3 regions of the Streptomyces sp. NBC_01750 genome follow, and region 1 is predicted to be linked to each of the others. Evidence: riboswitches for the same ligand, from Rfam matches in the RefSeq annotation. Region 1 holds a riboswitch; each other region holds the start of a gene.
What was found. A riboswitch is a leader RNA that binds a small molecule or an ion and turns the genes downstream of it on or off. The one in region 1 is predicted to bind cobalamin.
Positions count from the first base shown of each region.

Region 2: it holds a riboswitch for cobalamin, as region 1 does, so the genes downstream of both, OG966_RS12545 (prenyltransferase/squalene oxidase repeat-containing protein) here and metE (5-methyltetrahydropteroyltriglutamate--homocysteine S-methyltransferase) in region 1, are expected to answer to the same signal.
Region 3: it holds a riboswitch for cobalamin, as region 1 does, so the genes downstream of both, OG966_RS09800 (cobalamin biosynthesis protein) here and metE (5-methyltetrahydropteroyltriglutamate--homocysteine S-methyltransferase) in region 1, are expected to answer to the same signal.

Region 1 is NZ_CP109137.1:897,967-903,568, reverse strand. It holds gene OG966_RS03970 (FAD-dependent monooxygenase) at 177-1,823, shown strand; cobalamin riboswitch at 1,914-2,141, shown strand; gene metE (5-methyltetrahydropteroyltriglutamate--homocysteine S-methyltransferase) at 2,302-4,626, shown strand; gene meaB (methylmalonyl Co-A mutase-associated GTPase MeaB) at 4,745-5,602, opposite strand, start outside.
Region 2 is NZ_CP109137.1:2,781,836-2,787,437, reverse strand. It holds gene OG966_RS12555 (energy-coupling factor transporter transmembrane component T) at 1-278, opposite strand, end outside; gene OG966_RS12550 (SCO2322 family protein) at 932-1,597, opposite strand; gene OG966_RS12545 (prenyltransferase/squalene oxidase repeat-containing protein) at 1,597-2,850, opposite strand; cobalamin riboswitch at 2,962-3,095, opposite strand; gene OG966_RS12540 (MBL fold metallo-hydrolase) at 3,142-4,188, opposite strand; gene OG966_RS12535 (CAP domain-containing protein) at 4,417-5,139, opposite strand.
Region 3 is NZ_CP109137.1:2,158,653-2,164,254, reverse strand. It holds gene OG966_RS09800 (cobalamin biosynthesis protein) at 1-829, opposite strand, end outside; cobalamin riboswitch at 937-1,075, opposite strand; gene OG966_RS09795 (hypothetical protein) at 1,265-1,486, opposite strand; gene OG966_RS09790 (inorganic phosphate transporter) at 1,499-2,740, opposite strand; gene OG966_RS09785 (class II aldolase/adducin family protein) at 2,977-3,639, shown strand; gene OG966_RS09780 (alpha/beta hydrolase) at 3,749-4,876, shown strand; gene OG966_RS09775 (hypothetical protein) at 4,978-5,602, shown strand, end outside.

The DNA of each region.
Region 1 (5,602 bases):
CGCCCCCGGCCGGCCATGTCAGGCGATCCCCCAGGTAGGGAGGACCGGCCGCCGGCGCCTCGGTGGGAGTGAGAGCCTCCGAGCTCGCCCGGCGGCCGGCGGTGGCTCGGAACCCCCGTGCGGGCGACCATGTAGGTGGATCCGCTCATACCGGGGGCCACTCGCCGGGAGACGCCATGGTGCACACCGACGTCGCGGACGTACTGATCGCGGGCGCCGGCCCCGTCGGGCTGACCGCAGCCGTGGAGCTGCGGCGGCTCGGGGCAACCTGCCGCCTCGTCGACCGGCTGCCGGCCAGGTTGCCGTACGCGAAGGCAGTGGGCATCCAGCCACGCACCCTGGAGATCTGGGACCGGATGGGTCTGGTTCGGGCCGCGCTGGAAGCGGCCGTCCCGATGCGCGGGCAGCTGACATACATCAACGGCGCCGAGCAGGCCCGGCTCGACCTCGCGCTGCCGCCCGAGGTGCCGTACGGCTTCGCCGCGCTGCCGCAGTACGAGACCGAGCGCATCCTCGAGGAGTTCCTGACCCGCTTCGGGACCGGGATCGAGCGCGGCACCGAGCTGGTGTCATTCGCCCAGGACGCCGACGGGGTGACCAGTCGGCTGGTCACCCCCTCCGGGGAGGAGGAGGTCCGCTCCCGGTTCCTGGTGGGCTGCGACGGTGCGCACAGCGTCGTCCGCAGGGAACTCGGGCTCACCTTCGAAGGGGGCGCCTTCCCCGAGGAGTACATGCTCGCCGATGTGGAGGTCGACTGGGACCTGCCGCGCGGGTACGGCGTACGCGCCATGCACCATGGTGCCGACGGCGCCGTCGACGACCTGCTGGTGTGTATCCCGCTGCCCGGCGAGCGCAGGTACCGGATGTCGATGCTGGTGCCGCCCGAGCTCTCGGCCTCCCGCCAGGCCGGGGGCGGCGACCGGAGACGGGACGGGGTGGCGCACGGCCTGGAGGGCGGCCCGACCCCGTCGCTCTCCGACATCCAGGCGGTCCTGGACCGGCTGGCGCCGCAGCCGACCACCGCCTCCGCCATGCGCTGGTCCTCGGTGTTCCGGATCAGCCACCGACTGGTCGACCGGTACGGCGACGGCCGGGTCTTCGTCGCCGGGGACGCCGCGCACATCCATCCGCCGACGGGCGCGCAGGGTATGAACACCGGCATCCAGGACGCGTACAACCTGGCCTGGAAGCTCGCCCTCGCGGCCCAGGGTGCCGCGCATCCGCGGCTGCTCACGAGCTACGACGCCGAGCGCCGGCCGGTGGGTGAGGAGGTCGTCGGCCGCACCGTCCGGCACGCCGCCGAGGGCGTCCAGGCCGACCCGACCGACCCGGCGACGCTGCTGCTGCGCGAGGCGCAGCTGCTCGTCGGCTACCGCGGCAGCCCGATCGTGGGGCGCCCTTACCCCAGCCGCGACAACGGGCCCGGCCCCCAGCCCGGCGACCGGGCCCCGGACTGCGGCGGCCTCACCGGGGAGATCACCGAGTACCCGCTGCGGCTGTACGACCTGCTGCGGGACCGCGGGCACCTGCTGCTGCTGTACGGGAACGGCGATGCGGGCAAAACGTTCGATGAACTCGCCACTGTGGCCAGGGAGTTGTCGCAGGACAAGGTGGAAGCATGCGCGGTGCTCGCCGACGGCGAGCCGGCCGGGACACGGCTGCCGGTGTACCACGACGGCCGCGGCGAGTTCCGGCAGCGCTACGGGGTGCAGGATCCGACGGCATTCGTGGTGCGCGCGGACGGCTACCTGGGCGCCCGGCTCTCCCCGCCGACTGCCCAAGAACTGGCCGCTCACCTCGCCGGCGTATTCCGGACCGGCTGAGCAGGCGCTCCCGCTCAGATCCAGCGAGGTGAGCGGAGCTTCTGGCCGTCCGATATGTGGGCGCGGTGTTACGTGTGAGGTGGGCAGAGCCTAGGCTGGACCCGCAGCTGGTTCGCCCTGTCCTCCAGACAGGCGCGTCGCAAGAGGGAATCCGGTGGGAATCCGGAACTGCCCCGCAGCGGTGAGCGGGAACGACCGCCGTCTTACGCACTGGCCCCGGAAACGGGTCTGGGAAGCGACGGCCAGTAGGTGCCTTCGTACAACGAGAACGAAGGCGAGCCCGCAAGTCCGAAGACCTGCCACTGCCCGTGCGCGAACGCGCGCGGAGATCTCGGTGACCTCGTGGGCGGGTCGGCGGCGGTACGGGCAGGCACAGGCACATCCAACAGGTGTGCGGCCGCTGCCCCGGTTGCCATTCCTTCGCGTCCCACGACCTGTTCCGGGGTCGCCCGACGAGAGACTCGCGAAGGAGAGTTCCGTGTCCACATCTGCAGCCGCAGGAGCCCGGGCCACTGTTTACGGCTACCCGCGCCAGGGCCCGAACCGGGAACTGAAGAAAGCCATCGAGGGCTACTGGAAGGGCCGCGTCGGCGCCGACGCCCTCCGGGAGACCGCCACCCAGCTGCGCCGGGCCAACTGGCAGCAGCTCGCCGACGCCGGAATCCACGAAGTACCCACCGGCGACTTCTCGTACTACGACCATGTCCTGGACACCAGCGTCATGGTCGGTGCCGTGCCCGACCGTCACCGCGCGGCCTTCGAGGCCGACACGCTCGACGGTTACTTCGCGATGGCCCGCGGCACCCAGGATGTCGCGCCCCTGGAGATGACCAAGTGGTTCAACACCAACTACCACTACCTGGTCCCCGAACTCGGCCCCGGCACCGTCTTCACGGCCAACCCGGCCAAGCAGGTCGACGCGCTCAAGGAAGCCCTCGCGCTCGGTCATACGGCACGCCCGGTGCTCGTCGGGCCGATCACCTATCTGCTGCTCGCGAAGCCCGCGCCGGGAGTCCCCGCCGACTTCGAACCGCTCACTCTTCTGGGCCGGCTGCTGCCGGTGTACGCCGAGGTGCTGTCCGACCTGCGGACCGCGGGAGCGCGATGGGTGCAGCTCGACGAGCCGGCTCTGGTCCAGGACCGGCTGCCGGCCGTGCTGAACGCCGCGGCCCGCGCCTACCGCGACCTGGGCGCGCTCACCGACCGGCCCAAGCTCCTGGTCGCCTCCTACTTCGACCGGCTCGGCGAAGCCCTCCCCGTGCTGGCCAAGGCGCCGGTCGAGGGCCTGGCACTCGACTTCACGGGCGCCGGTGCCGCCAACCTCGACGACCTCGCCGCTGCCGGAGGTCTGCCCGGCAAGCGGCTGATCGCCGGAGTCGTCGACGGCCGCAATGTGTGGATCAACGACCTGGGGAGGTCCATGGCCACACTCGCCACCCTGCTCGGCCTGGCCGGCCGGGTGGACGTGGCGCCTTCCTGCTCGCTGCTGCACGTGCCCCTCGATGCCACCGCGGAGCGCGATGTGGACACCCAGGTCGCCCGCTGGCTGGCCTTCGCCCGCCAGAAGACGCACGAGGTCGTCACTCTGGCCCGTGGCCTGACCGAGGGCTCTCACAGCATCGCCGCCCAACTGGCGGCCAACCGGGCCGATTTGTTGTCCCGTTCCACCTCCGCCCTCACCCACGACCCCGCCGTGCGTGCCCGCAGTGCGGCAGTCACCCGGGCGGACACCCGCCGCAGCCTCCCGTACACCGAGCGCGCCACGGCCCAGCGCGCCCGCCTCGGTCTGCCGCCGCTGCCCACGACCACGATCGGCTCGTTCCCGCAGACCACCGAACTGCGCACCGCGCGAGCGGACCTGAGGGCCGGGCGCATCGGCACCGACGGGTACAACGAGCGGATCGAGGCCGAGATCCGCGAGGTCATCTCCTTCCAGGAGAAGACCGGAATCGACGTTCTCGTACACGGCGAGCCCGAACGCAATGACATGGTCCAGTACTTCGCCGAGCAGCTGAGCGGCTATCTCGCGACGCAGCAGGGCTGGGTCCAGTCGTACGGCACCCGCTATGTCCGGCCGCCGATCCTGGCCGGCGACATCTCCAGGCCCGAGCCGATGACGGTGCGCTGGACGTCGTACGCACAGTCGCTGACCGACCGCCCGGTCAAGGGCATGCTCACCGGTCCGGTCACCATGCTCGCCTGGTCCTTCGTCCGAGACGACCAGCCGCTCGCGGAGACCGCCCGTCAGGTCGCTCTCGCCCTGCGCGAGGAGGTCAACGATCTCGAAGCGGCGGGCAGTTCTGTGATCCAGGTGGACGAACCCGCCCTGCGCGAGACGTTGCCGCTGCGGAGTGCGGACCATGAGGCCTATCTGTGCTGGGCGACCGAGTCGTTCCGCCTCACCACCAGTGGGGTGCGTCCGGACACCCAGATCCATACGCACATGTGCTACGCCGAGTTCGGTGACATCCTCCAGGCCATCGACGACCTCGATGCCGACGTCATCAGTCTGGAGGCCGCCCGTTCCCATATGCAGGTCGCCGACGAGCTCTCCACCGCCGGTTATCCGCGTGAGGTCGGACCGGGCGTCTACGACATCCACTCGCCGCGCGTCCCGAGCGCGGACGAGGCAGCGACCCTGCTGCGCAAGGGACTTGAGGCCATTCCCGCCGAGCGGCTGTGGGTCAATCCCGACTGTGGTCTGAAGACCCGCGGCTGGCCCGAGGTCCGTACCTCACTGGAGAACCTGGTGGCCGCGGCCCGCGCCGTCCGTTCCGGAATCCGTGGCGCGACCGCTTCCTGAGCCGTACGGGTCCGGGCCGTACCGGCCCGGGCCGTACGGGTCCTGAGCCGGGTCCGGGCGGCACGGTGCTGAGCGGTACGGGTCCGGGGCGGGCCGCATCGGACCCGCATCGGACCCGCTACCGCTGCTGCGGGCGCTGAAAGGCGTCGAGGATCCGTTCGGCGGCGAGCGTTGCCGTCAACTCCCCGTCCCGTACCTGCTGTTCGAGGCCGGGAGCGAGCGTGCGCACCTCGGGATGGTTGCGCAGCCGGTCCCGCAGCTCGTCGTGGACCATCGTCCAGGCCCAGTCGATCTGCTGGTCGCGGCGCTTGGCCGCGAGCCTGCCGGTCGAGTCCAGCAGCGCCCGGTGCTGCTCCAGCCGCTCCCAGACCGTGTCGAGACCGGTGCCCTCGCGGGCACTGCAGGAAAGGACCGGTGGAGTCCACGCGGCGTCGGCGGAGTGCATCAGCCGCAGCGCACCGGCGAGTTCACGCGCGGCGGAGCGGGCATCGCGCTCGTGCGGACCGTCCGCCTTGTTGACCGCGATCACGTCGGCCAGCTCCAGCACACCCTTCTTGATGCCCTGGAGCTGGTCTCCGGTACGGGCGAGGGAGAGCAGCAGGAAGGAGTCCACCATGTTGGCCACGGCGGTCTCCGACTGGCCGACGCCGACGGTCTCCACGAGCACCACGTCGTAGCCCGCGGCCTCCGTCACGATCATGGTTTCGCGCGTCGCCTTGGCCACCCCGCCCAGCGTGCCCGAGGTGGGGGAGGGTCGTACGAACGCCGCCGGATCCACCGCGAGCCTCTCCATCCGGGTCTTGTCGCCCAGGATGGAGCCGCCGGTACGGGTCGATGACGGGTCGACGGCAAGCACCGCGACCCGGTGGCCGAGGCCTGTGAGCATCGTGCCGAGCGCGTCGATGAAGGTGGATTTGCCCACACCGGGAACGCCGCTGATCCCCACCCGCCGTGCCGTCCCGGAGAACGGCAGCAG
Region 2 (5,602 bases), 1.9 Mb from region 1:
GCCCAGTCGGGCAGCGGTACTTCGGGGAGGCTGAACAGGACATGGGTCCCCGGGATCGGCGAGCCGAGGACGACGGAGAAGAGCACGCGCACGCCGATGACGAAGAGCCCGAGCTTGACGAAGGCCCCGTACGAACGGGCCCAGGGCGCGTCGGTACGCCGGGCGGCCACGACGTATCCGGCGACGCCGACGAGGAGCCCGAGAAGCAGCGGATTGGTGGTCCGCGACGCGGCGGTGGCCAGCCCGAGGGCCCAGATCCACCAGGCCCCGGCATGCAGGGCGTTGCTTCGACTGGCGGCGGGCGCGAGGAAGTACGACCTGCGGGGCGGTGTGCCGTCGCCCCGGTGACCGGCTGTTCGCTGCGCTGTCTCGTCGCCTCGGTGACCGGCGGCCCGTGCCGGTGCGAGGCCGGTCGCTGGGGACGGCTTTCCGCGGTCCCGGTGGTCGGCGGCTTGTTGCGGTGCCGTGCCGCTCCGGCCAGGGGCATGGGGCTGCGCCCCGTCGCCCGGGTGACCGGCTGTTCGCTGCGCTGTCTCGTCGCCTCGGTGACCGGCGGCCCGTGCCGGTGCGAGGCCGGTCGATGGGGACGGCTTTCCGCGGTCCCGGTGGTCGGCGGCTTGTTGCGGTGCCGTGCCGCTCCGGCCAGGGGCATGGGGCTGCGCCCCGTCGCCCGGGTGACCGGCTGTTCGCTGCGCTGTCTCGTCGCCCGGGTGACCGGCGGCCCGTGCCGGTGCGAGGCCGGTCGATGGGGACGATCCGTCCACCGGCCGTTCGGCCGCCTGCTGTTGCGTCGCGTCGCCGTGGCTGTCGGCCGCCTGGGGCGACGCCCCGTCAATCCCGCGCCTCGCCTCCGGGCCGCGGGTCACCGCATCTCCGGATCCACCCCGCCGCAGTGGCTCCGCCTCGTCTCGCACCGTCGATGCCCCGGTCGTCATCCCCGGCGGCGGCGTGACTGCCACACCGCCGCGGTGCCGAGTACCGCTACCGCCGCGATGCCGGCGATGAGGCCGACCGACGGACCGCCCTTGTCGTCATCGCTCCCGCTGTTCGCCGCGGACGCGGACGTGGCCGCAGAAGCTGACGGCTCCGGTTTCGCCGCGACCTGTTCGCCGCAGCCCGACTTCGGGTAGCCCGAGATCGCGCAGAGCAGCGCTTCGCTGTTGTACCGCAGCGGCTTCGCCACCGATGCCAGCGCCTCCGCGCTCGTCGCGTCCTTGCCGACCTGCGTGCACGCCGACCGCGCCGCGGGCGGGGTCTCGCCCGCCGGCGCGTCCGCCGGCGTTCCGGAGTCGATGACCAGCGCGATCCGCTTCATGCCGTCCTTCGGTGGCGTCCCGCCGCAGATCGCGTCGAAGTCCGGGGCCTTTCGTGGCTGCGCCGAGTCCCCGCTGTCCTCGCTCACCGAGAAGCGGAAACCGTTCACCGAGCCGTCCGACGGCCTCGCCGTGGCCGGTCCCTCGGTGGCGTACGTCCACTTCCCGCCGCCGCTCTGCCAGAACGACCAGTAGCGGTAACCCGCCGCCTGCGCCGGACCCGCGCCCAGCACCGTGAGCGCGGCGCCGAGCGCGAGGACGAGACAGAGGACTCGGGTGCGCATCACCGCTGCTGGTTCTTCTTGCGGCCGCTGATGAGGATTCCGGCGCCGACACTGGCGACGAAGAACACGCCCACGATCCACCACACCCCGACGCCCGAGCCGGAGTCCTTCTTCTCGTCCTTCTTCTCGTCCGCGGCCTGCGCCGGCTGCCCCTTCGCCGACTTGGGCGCGGGGCCCGTCGCGTTGAGCCCCGCCACCAGGTCCGTCCCGCCGAAGCTCTTCGGGTCCGCGCCACTCGCATGCGCGGCGAAGATCAGCTGCGCGTACGCCGCCGGGCCGGACGCCTTCGCCCAGGCCGCCGAGTTCTGCCGCAGCCACTCCAGCGGCTTCTTCGCCTGGTCGCCGAGGCCCTGCGCGTTCAGCGCGACGATCGCGTCCGCCGTGTTCCCGAAGTCCGGCTTCTCCGTCGGGTCCGTGGCGCCCGGCATCGGCGCCGTGTCGAGGTGCCCGGTCCTGGCGAGCGCGGTCGCCAGGTACGCCGCGCCGTTGTGCGCCGCACCCTCGACCGTCGTCGCCTTCTCGCAGACCGTGCCCTTGGCGTCCTTCGTGCCCGCCGTCACGACCAGGCCCTTGCCGTGCGCGCCGGCCACGGCCGCCGCCGTGGAGTCGGCGACGATGCCGGGTGACTTCAGCTGGAAGACGAACGCGCCGCCGTCCTTCCCGCCGCACGGCTTCGCGAACGCCAGCAGCGCGTCGTACGGCGTCTTCCCGCCCTTCGACTTCACCGCCGCCGGCTTCTCGCCCGCCGCCGCGAGCGCGCCGATCACGATGGACGTGGAGTTGGCGTCGCTGGCTCCGCCCGGGTTGTAGCCCCAGCCGCCGTCCGCGTTCTGCACGGACTTCAGCCAGTCGGCCGTCTTCTTCACGGCGGCGTCCTGCCCGCCGAGCGCGGCGAGCGCCTGCACCGCGGCCGCCGTGGCGTTGGAGTCCAGCGGCAGCTTGGCGTCGCACGCCTTGGTCGCGTCCGCGCGGTACGAGGGGAAGCCGCCGTTGTCGCACTGCTGACCGGTCAGCCAGTCCACGGCCTTGTCGGCCGGCGTGACGCCCACCGTGTCCTGTGCGAGCAGCGCCAGCGACTGCCGCCAGACACCGTCGTACGTCGGGTCGCCCGTGCCGTACAGACCGGCCGGCAGCACGGTCGACGGCTTCGGAGACGGCGCCGCTGTCGCGGCCGGTGCGGCGGCCGCGACAATGGCCACGCCGAGTACGGCGGAGGCGGCGAGCGATATGGCGCTGCGGCGAACGGTGGTCATGGCGGGCTGGGCCTCTCCTGGGGGAGCCGGGCACAGGCACGCTGAGGTACCAGGGCTCCGGCTCCGTATTCCTCGACGGTGCCGGCCACCGGCGGCTGCCGGTGGCACGAGCCGGTCACGACCGTGTACGGGGCATTCCGACTCACCGCCTGCGACGGCGGTTCACGGTTGCGGGTCAGCGCCGGATTTGCACCGGCTTCCCCCCGTACGGTCATGATGACGACTCGCTCACTGTACCGACCGGTCGTCGGCCGGACGCCGGTGGCCACCCCGGGCCGGACCGCCACGTACTCAGACCGCCACGTACAGCGTGGGGCCGCTCCCCGCGAGCACTTCCGCGTGCCCGAGCTTCACCAGGCGCCGCAGATGCGCCTCCGCCTCCGAGACCGCGATGTTGCGTGATCCGTACGGGATCTGCTCCCAGGGCCGGTTCCACTCCATCCGCTCGGCGACCTGCCACGCGGTGCGCGGCGCGGCGAGCAGCCCGAGCAGACCGGTGAGCCGTTCCTCGTGGTGGGCGAGCAACTCCCGTACCCGGGAGGCGGCGTCGGGGAAGGCGTACTGGTGAGCCGGGAGCACCTCGGCGGGTGCGAGGCGGCGGATGCGCTCCAGGGAGTCGAGGTAGTCGCCGAGCGGATCGGTGACGGTGGCTGTGTCGCCGGCGGCCGGATCCTCGTAGAGGCCGATGTGCGGGGTGATCCCGGGCAGCAGATGGTCGCCGGAGAAGAGCCGTCCATTGCCGGGGCTGCCCGCCGGATGGGCCTCATCCAGGTGGAGGCAGACATGGCCGGGCGTGTGGCCCGGGGTCCAGATGGCGCGCAGCCGGCGGCCCGGCAGGTCGAGGAGTTCGCCGGGAACGATCTCCCGGTCGGGCAGGGCCCCGCGCAGGCCCGGCAGCGTGCGCATCCGGCCCGAGGCGCGGGCGGCGCGCAGCGGCGCGGTGTGCTCGTCGGGGGCGCCGGCCCTGGTGAGCTTGTCCGCCAGATACTCGAGCCAGAGGGCCGGTGCGGCCTCCCTGGTGCGGCGTACGACCGCAGTGTCCGCGGCGTGCATCGCGATCCAGGCGCCGGAGACCTCCCGGACCTGTCCGGACAGTCCGTGGTGGTCGGGGTGGTGGTGGGTGATGACGACGCCGTGGATGTCACCGACCGCGACATCGATCGAGCCGAGACCCGCGACGAGGGTGTCCCAGGAGGCCGGGTCGTCCCAGCCCGTGTCGATGAGTACGGGCCCGCGGCCGGTGTCGAGCAGGTGGACCAGCGTGTGACCGAGCGGGTTGTCCGGGATGGGCACCTCGATGGACCAGACGCCCCCGCCGTGGTCGGTCACCTGGGTCATGAGGCTCTCGTCTCTCCTGGGCGGCACGGCCATCGTTCACTATAACTAGAACTGGTTCCAATGGTCGCCCAAGTCGACTGTCATTCCCGGGGAGTTGGCCGGCCTGCGGCGCGCCGACGACGAAGGCCCCGGCCGGCGAACCGGTCGGGGCCTTTCATCGGTGGAGCGTGCGCGCCATCCCCGCGGAAGCGGGACCGGGGCGGATGGCGGCCGGATTCCTCGTGCCCGCTATCGGGCCGTTCCGAAGTCCTGCGTCCAGTAGTCGCCGGGCTGCGCGAGGCCGATGCCGATCTCCTTGAACGCACAGTTGAGGATGTTGGCCTTGTGGCCGGGGCTGGACATCCAGCCCGCCATGACGCTCTCGGGTGTGGCGTAGCCGTAGGCGACGTTCTCGCCGTAGGTGCTCCAGCTGTAACCGGCACTCGTGATCCGGTCGCCAGGAGACGACCCGTCGGAACCCGTGTGGGACATGTTCTTGTGGGAAGCCATGTCCTTGCTGTGGTCCAGGGCGGCCTTGGTCAGCTTCGCGTTCATGGTCAGCGCGGAGCAGCCGACCTTGCCGCGCTCGCTGTTGACGAGTTGCAGCACGCGGGCGGCAGCCCCGGAAGCGGGGGCGGTGGCCTTCGGTGCGCTGGGAGACGCGGTCGCCTTCGGCGCGGTGGTCTTCGGCGCGCTGGGAGTGGCGGTGGCCTTCGGCGCGGCCGGAGACCCGGTGGGCGTCTTCGACTCTCCCGCGGTCGGCCTGTGGCCCCACGGAGCACCCGTCCACCGATGTCCCGTCCACCGATGTTCCGACTTCGCGCCCTTCCAGTGGTGGGCGTGGGGCTGACTGCCCGCGTCGACCTGAGGGTCCACGCAGGCCATGGCGGCAGAGGGCACAGCCACGGCTCCCACGGCGACGGCGGCGATCGTTATCTTCCGGTAGTACGTCTTCTTACGGTGCTTGCTCATGCGTGACCTCGCTCGATAATCGCGGAGCGCCCCCGGTGTGGCCGACTCTGCGCAGATCCTGCACCTGAGCTGCGGAGACGCTTTGCGCCGCCATTCTTAGAACCGCTGTCGGGGCAGGGCAATGAGCGCCGGTGCTATCACGCTTCGTAGTACCGGACGGCTCTTGAAAAGGGCGCACGGGCGTGCTGGTCCGGTTTATGGGGTTCCGTAATTTCCTGACGCTCCGTCAGAAGCCCTTGCTCGCTCGCTGAACGGGCGAAAGTGTCGAGCGGATCGAATGCCCCCAAATCCTGCGTGGAGCATGTCTGTATCAAGACGGACAAATGTCGCTATGTCGTCAAGATGCCATCTACTATTCAGCGACCTAAGTTCCAAATGTCCCTGTGGTCGATGTCACTGGGCGATGGATGGGCAAGCCTCTCGCCTGGTTGTTATGAGCATCTTTGCCGCTTATGCGAGTTCT
Region 3 (5,602 bases), 1.3 Mb from region 1:
GGCGCCCGCCGGAGTTGAGAACGGGACGGTGCTCGACCCGGCCGCCGTACGAGAGGGTCCCGCCCAGCCGTACGCCGAGCGCACCCGCGAACGCGGCCTCCACCGGGCCCGCGTTCGGGCTGGGGTGCTTCTTCGCATCGGCCCGCCAGGCCCGTACGGCCCCGCGAGCGTTCCCGCCCGCGAGTACCGCGAGACCCGCGGTGAGCCGGGCCCCTGGCCAGCCGGCCACATCGTCGAGCCGCGCCGAGGCCCAGCCGAACCGCCGGTACCTGGACGACTTGTGCCCGACCATCGCGTCCAGCGTGTTGACGGCACGGAACCCCACCAGACCGGGCACGCCCGCGAGAGCGCCCCAGACCAGTGCGCCCACCACGGCGTCGGAGGTGTTCTCGGCGACGGACTCGACGACGGCGCGCGCGATCTGCTGCTCGTCCAGCGCCTGCGGATCGCGCCCGCACAGATGCGGCAGGCGCTCCCGCGCCACATCCACGTCCCCGGCGGCGAGCGCGCCGCCGATGGCCCGTGCCTCCCGGCCCAGCGAGGTCCCTCCGACGACGGCCCAGGTGGCCGCGGCGATCAGCGCGACGGATGCGCGGCCGCGGTCCCGTACACCGCGCGCGAGAAGCGCGGCGGCACCCGCGGCGCCACCGGCGCACACGGCGGTGTGCAGCGCGCCCCAGCCGCGGTGGTCACGCCACAGGACATGCTCGACAGCGCCCGCGGCCCGCCCGAACGCGGCGACCGGATGGCCTCGGCGGGGGTCGCCGAGCAGCAGGTCGCCGGCCAGGCCGGCGGTGGCGCCGTACACGAATTCACGGTCGGCACGCATGGGTTCAGGCCGACGCTTCGCCTCGAACGACCCTTGTACTCACAGCAGGAACTGAACCGCAGCCGGGCATGGCGACATGTCCTCACTCAGGGTGTCCGCGCCCTGGTTCGACGTGATCGGCGGTGAGAGTTCCTGGCTTCCGGGGATTGTTCCCCGGTGACAGTGGCGGGACCGCGCCGGATTTGCACCGGCTTCCTCTTCTGCCGCCGTAGATGGCCTCGGCAGTCCACCACGCTGCGAGAACGACCGTCAACTTGCCTTTGACCTGCGGTGCAAGAGTGTGTTGGGGCACACATGGGGAGCGGATCGTCCTAGGTGTCGAAAACGGGCCGTACTGCCGCTTCGCCCGCGACGGAAAAGCCGGGCCGGGTCACCCGAAGGGGTGCCCGGCCCGGCCTGTGAAGCGGCTGTCGAAAGCCCGGTGGAACTGTGCCGTCAGGTGACGATCAGATAGATCCCGTACGCCACGGCCGCCGCGCACAGCGCGAAGCAGGCGTACGCGCCGGTGCGTGCCAGGGCGGCGGAACCGCCCTGCGCGGCCGCCGACTCCTGCTTGGTCAGGCCCACGACGCCCAGGGTGAACAGACCCACCAGGGCGACGGTGGCGACGAGGCTCACGCCGAAGACGGAGCCGAGAGCTGCCCAGTCGATACTCATGCTGATCTGTCCTTACACCGTGGCCGGCTGGGTCGGCTCGGAGTCGGCGGAGGCCGGAGCCGGGATGGTGGTCTTGAAGTCCTGCGCGGGCGTGCCGGCCGGCGGCGGGGTGACGGCCGCGATGGCGGTGGTCACGACTCCCGCGGGCTCGGCGTCCGGCGTGGTGACGTTGGTGTGGTCGACCACCTGGCGGCGGGAGATGAACCAGATCGCGGCGCAGGCGCCGATCAGGAAGGCCGCGACGACCGCGACACCCCAGTCGCCCTGCTTGGTCACGAACTCCGAGCCCGCGGCGACCAGGCCCGCGGCCGGCAGCGTCAGGCCCCAGGCGACGAACATCCGGGTGGCGGTGGACCAGCGGACCACGCCGCCCTTGCGGCCCAGACCCGCGCCCATCACGGCGCCGGAGCAGGAGTGCGTGGTCGACAGCGAGAAGCCGAGGTTGGAGGAGGCGAGGATGACGCTGGCCGCGCTGGTCTGGGCGGCGAAGCCCTGCTGCGGCTGGAGGTCGGTGAGGCCCGTGCCCATGGTGCGGATGATGCGCCAGCCGCCGAGGTAGGTGCCCGTCGCGATCGCGAGACCGGCGGAGAGGATGACCCACATCGGGGGGTTGGAGCCGGGGGAGAGGACACCGCCGGCGACGAGAGCCAGCGTGATGACACCCATGGTCTTCTGAGCGTCGTTGGTGCCGTGGGCCAGCGAGACCAGGCCGGCAGACGCGATCTGGCCGGAGCGGTAACCCTTCGAGGTGGCCTTCGCGTCGGCGTTCTTGCCGATCTTGTACGTCAGCCGGGAGGCGAGGAACGCCGCGACGCCGGCGACCAGCGGTGCGGCGATCGCGGGAATCAGCACCTTGGTGACGACCGTGCCGCCGTTGACGCCGCTGACGCCGACCGAGGCGATGGTGGCGCCGACCAGACCGCCCATGAGGGCGTGCGAGGAACTGGACGGCAGGCCGATCAGCCAGGTCATCAAGTTCCAGAGGATGGCGCCGACGAGCGCCGCGAAGATGACTTCGGGTGTGATGCCTGACTCGGTGACGATGCCGCTGGAGATCGTCTTGGCGACCTCCACGGACAGGAATGCGCCGACGAGGTTGAGCGCGGCGGACATGGCCACCGCCGTCTTGGGTTTCAGAGCGCCGGTCGAGATGGTCGTCGCCATCGCGTTGGCGGTGTCGTGGAAACCGTTCGTGAAATCGAACACGAGAGCTGTCACGATCACAATCGCGAGCAGCAAGGTGATGTGTTCCATTTACCCAGGCAATCGTTTGACGTCAGTGGCTCGGCGAACGTAGTTAATCTGGATGAACGGAAGATGAACTGGGACGGGCTTTGCGGTGTCCGCAAGTGAGGAACCGTCACTCCGCTTGTCGATCGCCGCGGCAACGGTACGGGCGATGCCATGAAAGGCGCCATTTCTGGCGAATTGGGTGATATCGGTCACTGCGGCCTCTGTGGCGGCGCGGCCCCGCCTGACAGGATCACCGCATGACCGATCAGGTGCGGCAGGACGCGATCGAGCGGGCATGGGAAGACCTCGTGGCCACGGCCCGCAGAACGGCGGCGGAAGGCCTGGTCGTGGGCACCTCGGGCAATGTCTCGGTACGGGTCGGCGGACTCGTCCTGGTCACCCCGAGCGGAGTGCCCTACGACCGGCTCACTTCCGAGGACGCCGTCGCCGTCGATCTCGACGGGAACCAGGTCCTCGGTGATCTCGCCCCCACCAGCGAGCTGCCGTTGCACCTCGAGGTCTACCGGAACACCGGTGCCGTCGCCGTCGTGCACACCCACGCCGTACACGCCACCGCCGTCTCCACCCTCGTCCCCGAGCTGCCGCTCATCCACTACATGGCGGCCGCCCTCGGCGGCCCCGTCCGGGTCGCCGCCTACGCCCTGTACGGAACGGAGGAGCTGGCCGAGAACATGCTGAGCGCCCTGCGGGACCGCACGGGGTGTCTCCTCCAGAACCACGGCACGGTCACCTACGGCGACTCCCTCGACCAGGCCTACGACCGCACCGCTCAGCTGGAGTGGATGTGCCGGCTCTGGATCACCGCCGCCGCGGTGCCCGGCTACTCGCCCACCCTGCTCTCCGGGGCCCAGCTGCGTGAGGTGGCGGACAAACTCCAGAGCTACGGCCAGCCCCGCTGACGCCCGGGACACGCCCGCTGCCCGGGTCGCCTCGACCCCGGAGATCTCCGCAGACACCGGCGGCCCCCGTCCACTGGCCGCGCGGCGCGCGGGTGCCGACACTGGAACGGTGCGCCCGGCAACAGCGACGGCAGTGGCCGTCACCACTCTGATCGGTGTCGGCGCGGCCGCGATAGCGGCCGGCCGCTACGCAAGCGACCTCGCGCTCAAGACGCCGCCCGGCAGGCCCCTGCCCGGTGACCCCCCGCTCACCGTGCACGCCATGACCCCGGACCGGGTGACCCTGACCCGCAGCCTCGCCTCGCTGCGCCCCGGTACGTACGGTCTCGAGGGCCCGGACGTCCACGCGGTTGTCGGCCCCGCCCTCGACGACGTGCCGCACGCCGCCGACACCGTCGTACGCCGCCTGGAACGCGTCAGCCACGGCAGTCTGGAACCGGGCACCCGGGTGCGGCTCACCCCGCAGGTGCACAGCGGCGACCCGGACAGCGCGCTCGGCCTCAAGTACAGCGATGTCGACATCCCGGGCGAACTGGGCGGGCTGCCCGCCTGGTTCGTGCCCGGCGCCCGCGACACCTGGGTGATCACCGTGCACGGCCTGGGCGCCACCCGGGAACACCCCATGAACATCATGGAATTCCTGCATGTCCACCGGTTCCCGGTGCTCGACATCGGCTACCGCGGAGACGTCGGCGCCCCAAGGTCCCCGGACGGGCTCGGTCACCTCGGCGACTCCGAGTGGCGCGACCTGGACGCCGCCATCCGCTACGCCGTGCGCTACGGCGCCCAGCACGTCGTCCTCTACGGCTGGTCCACCGGCGCCTCGATGGCCCTGCACGCCGCGGCCAACTCCGCGCTGCGCGACCGGATCAGCGGACTCGTACTGGACTCACCGGTCCTCGACTGGGAAGCCACGCTGCGCAATCTGGCCGCCGCCCGTGGCACCCCGGGGCCGCTGCTGACGCTCGCCGTCAGGGCGGCGCAGGGCAGAACAGGACTGCACGGCGACCGGCTGCTCGAAGCCGCGGACCCCGACACGATGCGCGTACCGACGCTGATCTTCCACGGCCCGGACGACAACCTCGCGCTGTGGTACCCGTCCCGCGAACTCGCTGCCCGCCGCCCGCAACTGATCAGCCTGCAGACGGTCCCGCACGCCCCGCACGCCGCGATGTGGAACGCGGACCCGGTTCGCTACGAAGAGGCCCTCCGCCGGTTCCTCACCCCCTTGATGTAGCACCTCGTGAGTCGACGGGTCATCCATGCCGGAGGGCCGCCCCGTCCGGCCGACCAGGTTCCGTTTGGGCTTTCGGGCTGTCAGCGGGAAGACTGCCCCCCGTGACGTCCCGAAAGCCTGATGAGCAATTGGCGCGCAACTCCAGACTCCGTCTTGTCCGCTCGCGATCGCTGGCCACCGCACGGCGGGCCGTGACTGCCCGGCGCACCCGGACCGCCCCGCGGCCTCCCGAGGGCACTCCGGCCCCCGCCGAGCTCGCCCGCCAGGCGCGGGCGGTCCTCGCCGATGCCGTACGGATCGCCCGCTGGGCCGCCGTCGAACGGGACCCCAGCACCGCGCCGCTCGCCGCCCGTGCCCAGGACCGGGCCGCGGCCGACCTGGAGTTGACCCCGCTCCAGGTACGCGCGGGCTGGGACCGCGCCCGCCTCGCCGGCCTGGTCGAGCTGCACGGCGACACCGCACGCCCCGGCTGGCGGCTGCGCGCCTGGGACCGTGACGACATGGCCGTACTGCGCGGCTGGGTCGCCCTCTTCGACGCCTGGTCGCTGGTCCACCCCGCGCCCGACGATGTCGCCCCCACCGCGGTCGCCGAGGTCGTCGAGGCCGTCCCCCAGGTGCTCTCCCTCCTCCAGCTGTCGGCCGGCCCCGTGCTGGTACCGGTCCTGCTCGACCTGCTGCAGCAGCGCGTCGTGGAACTGCGCGAGGAGCGCTGCGAGGTCGCCCACG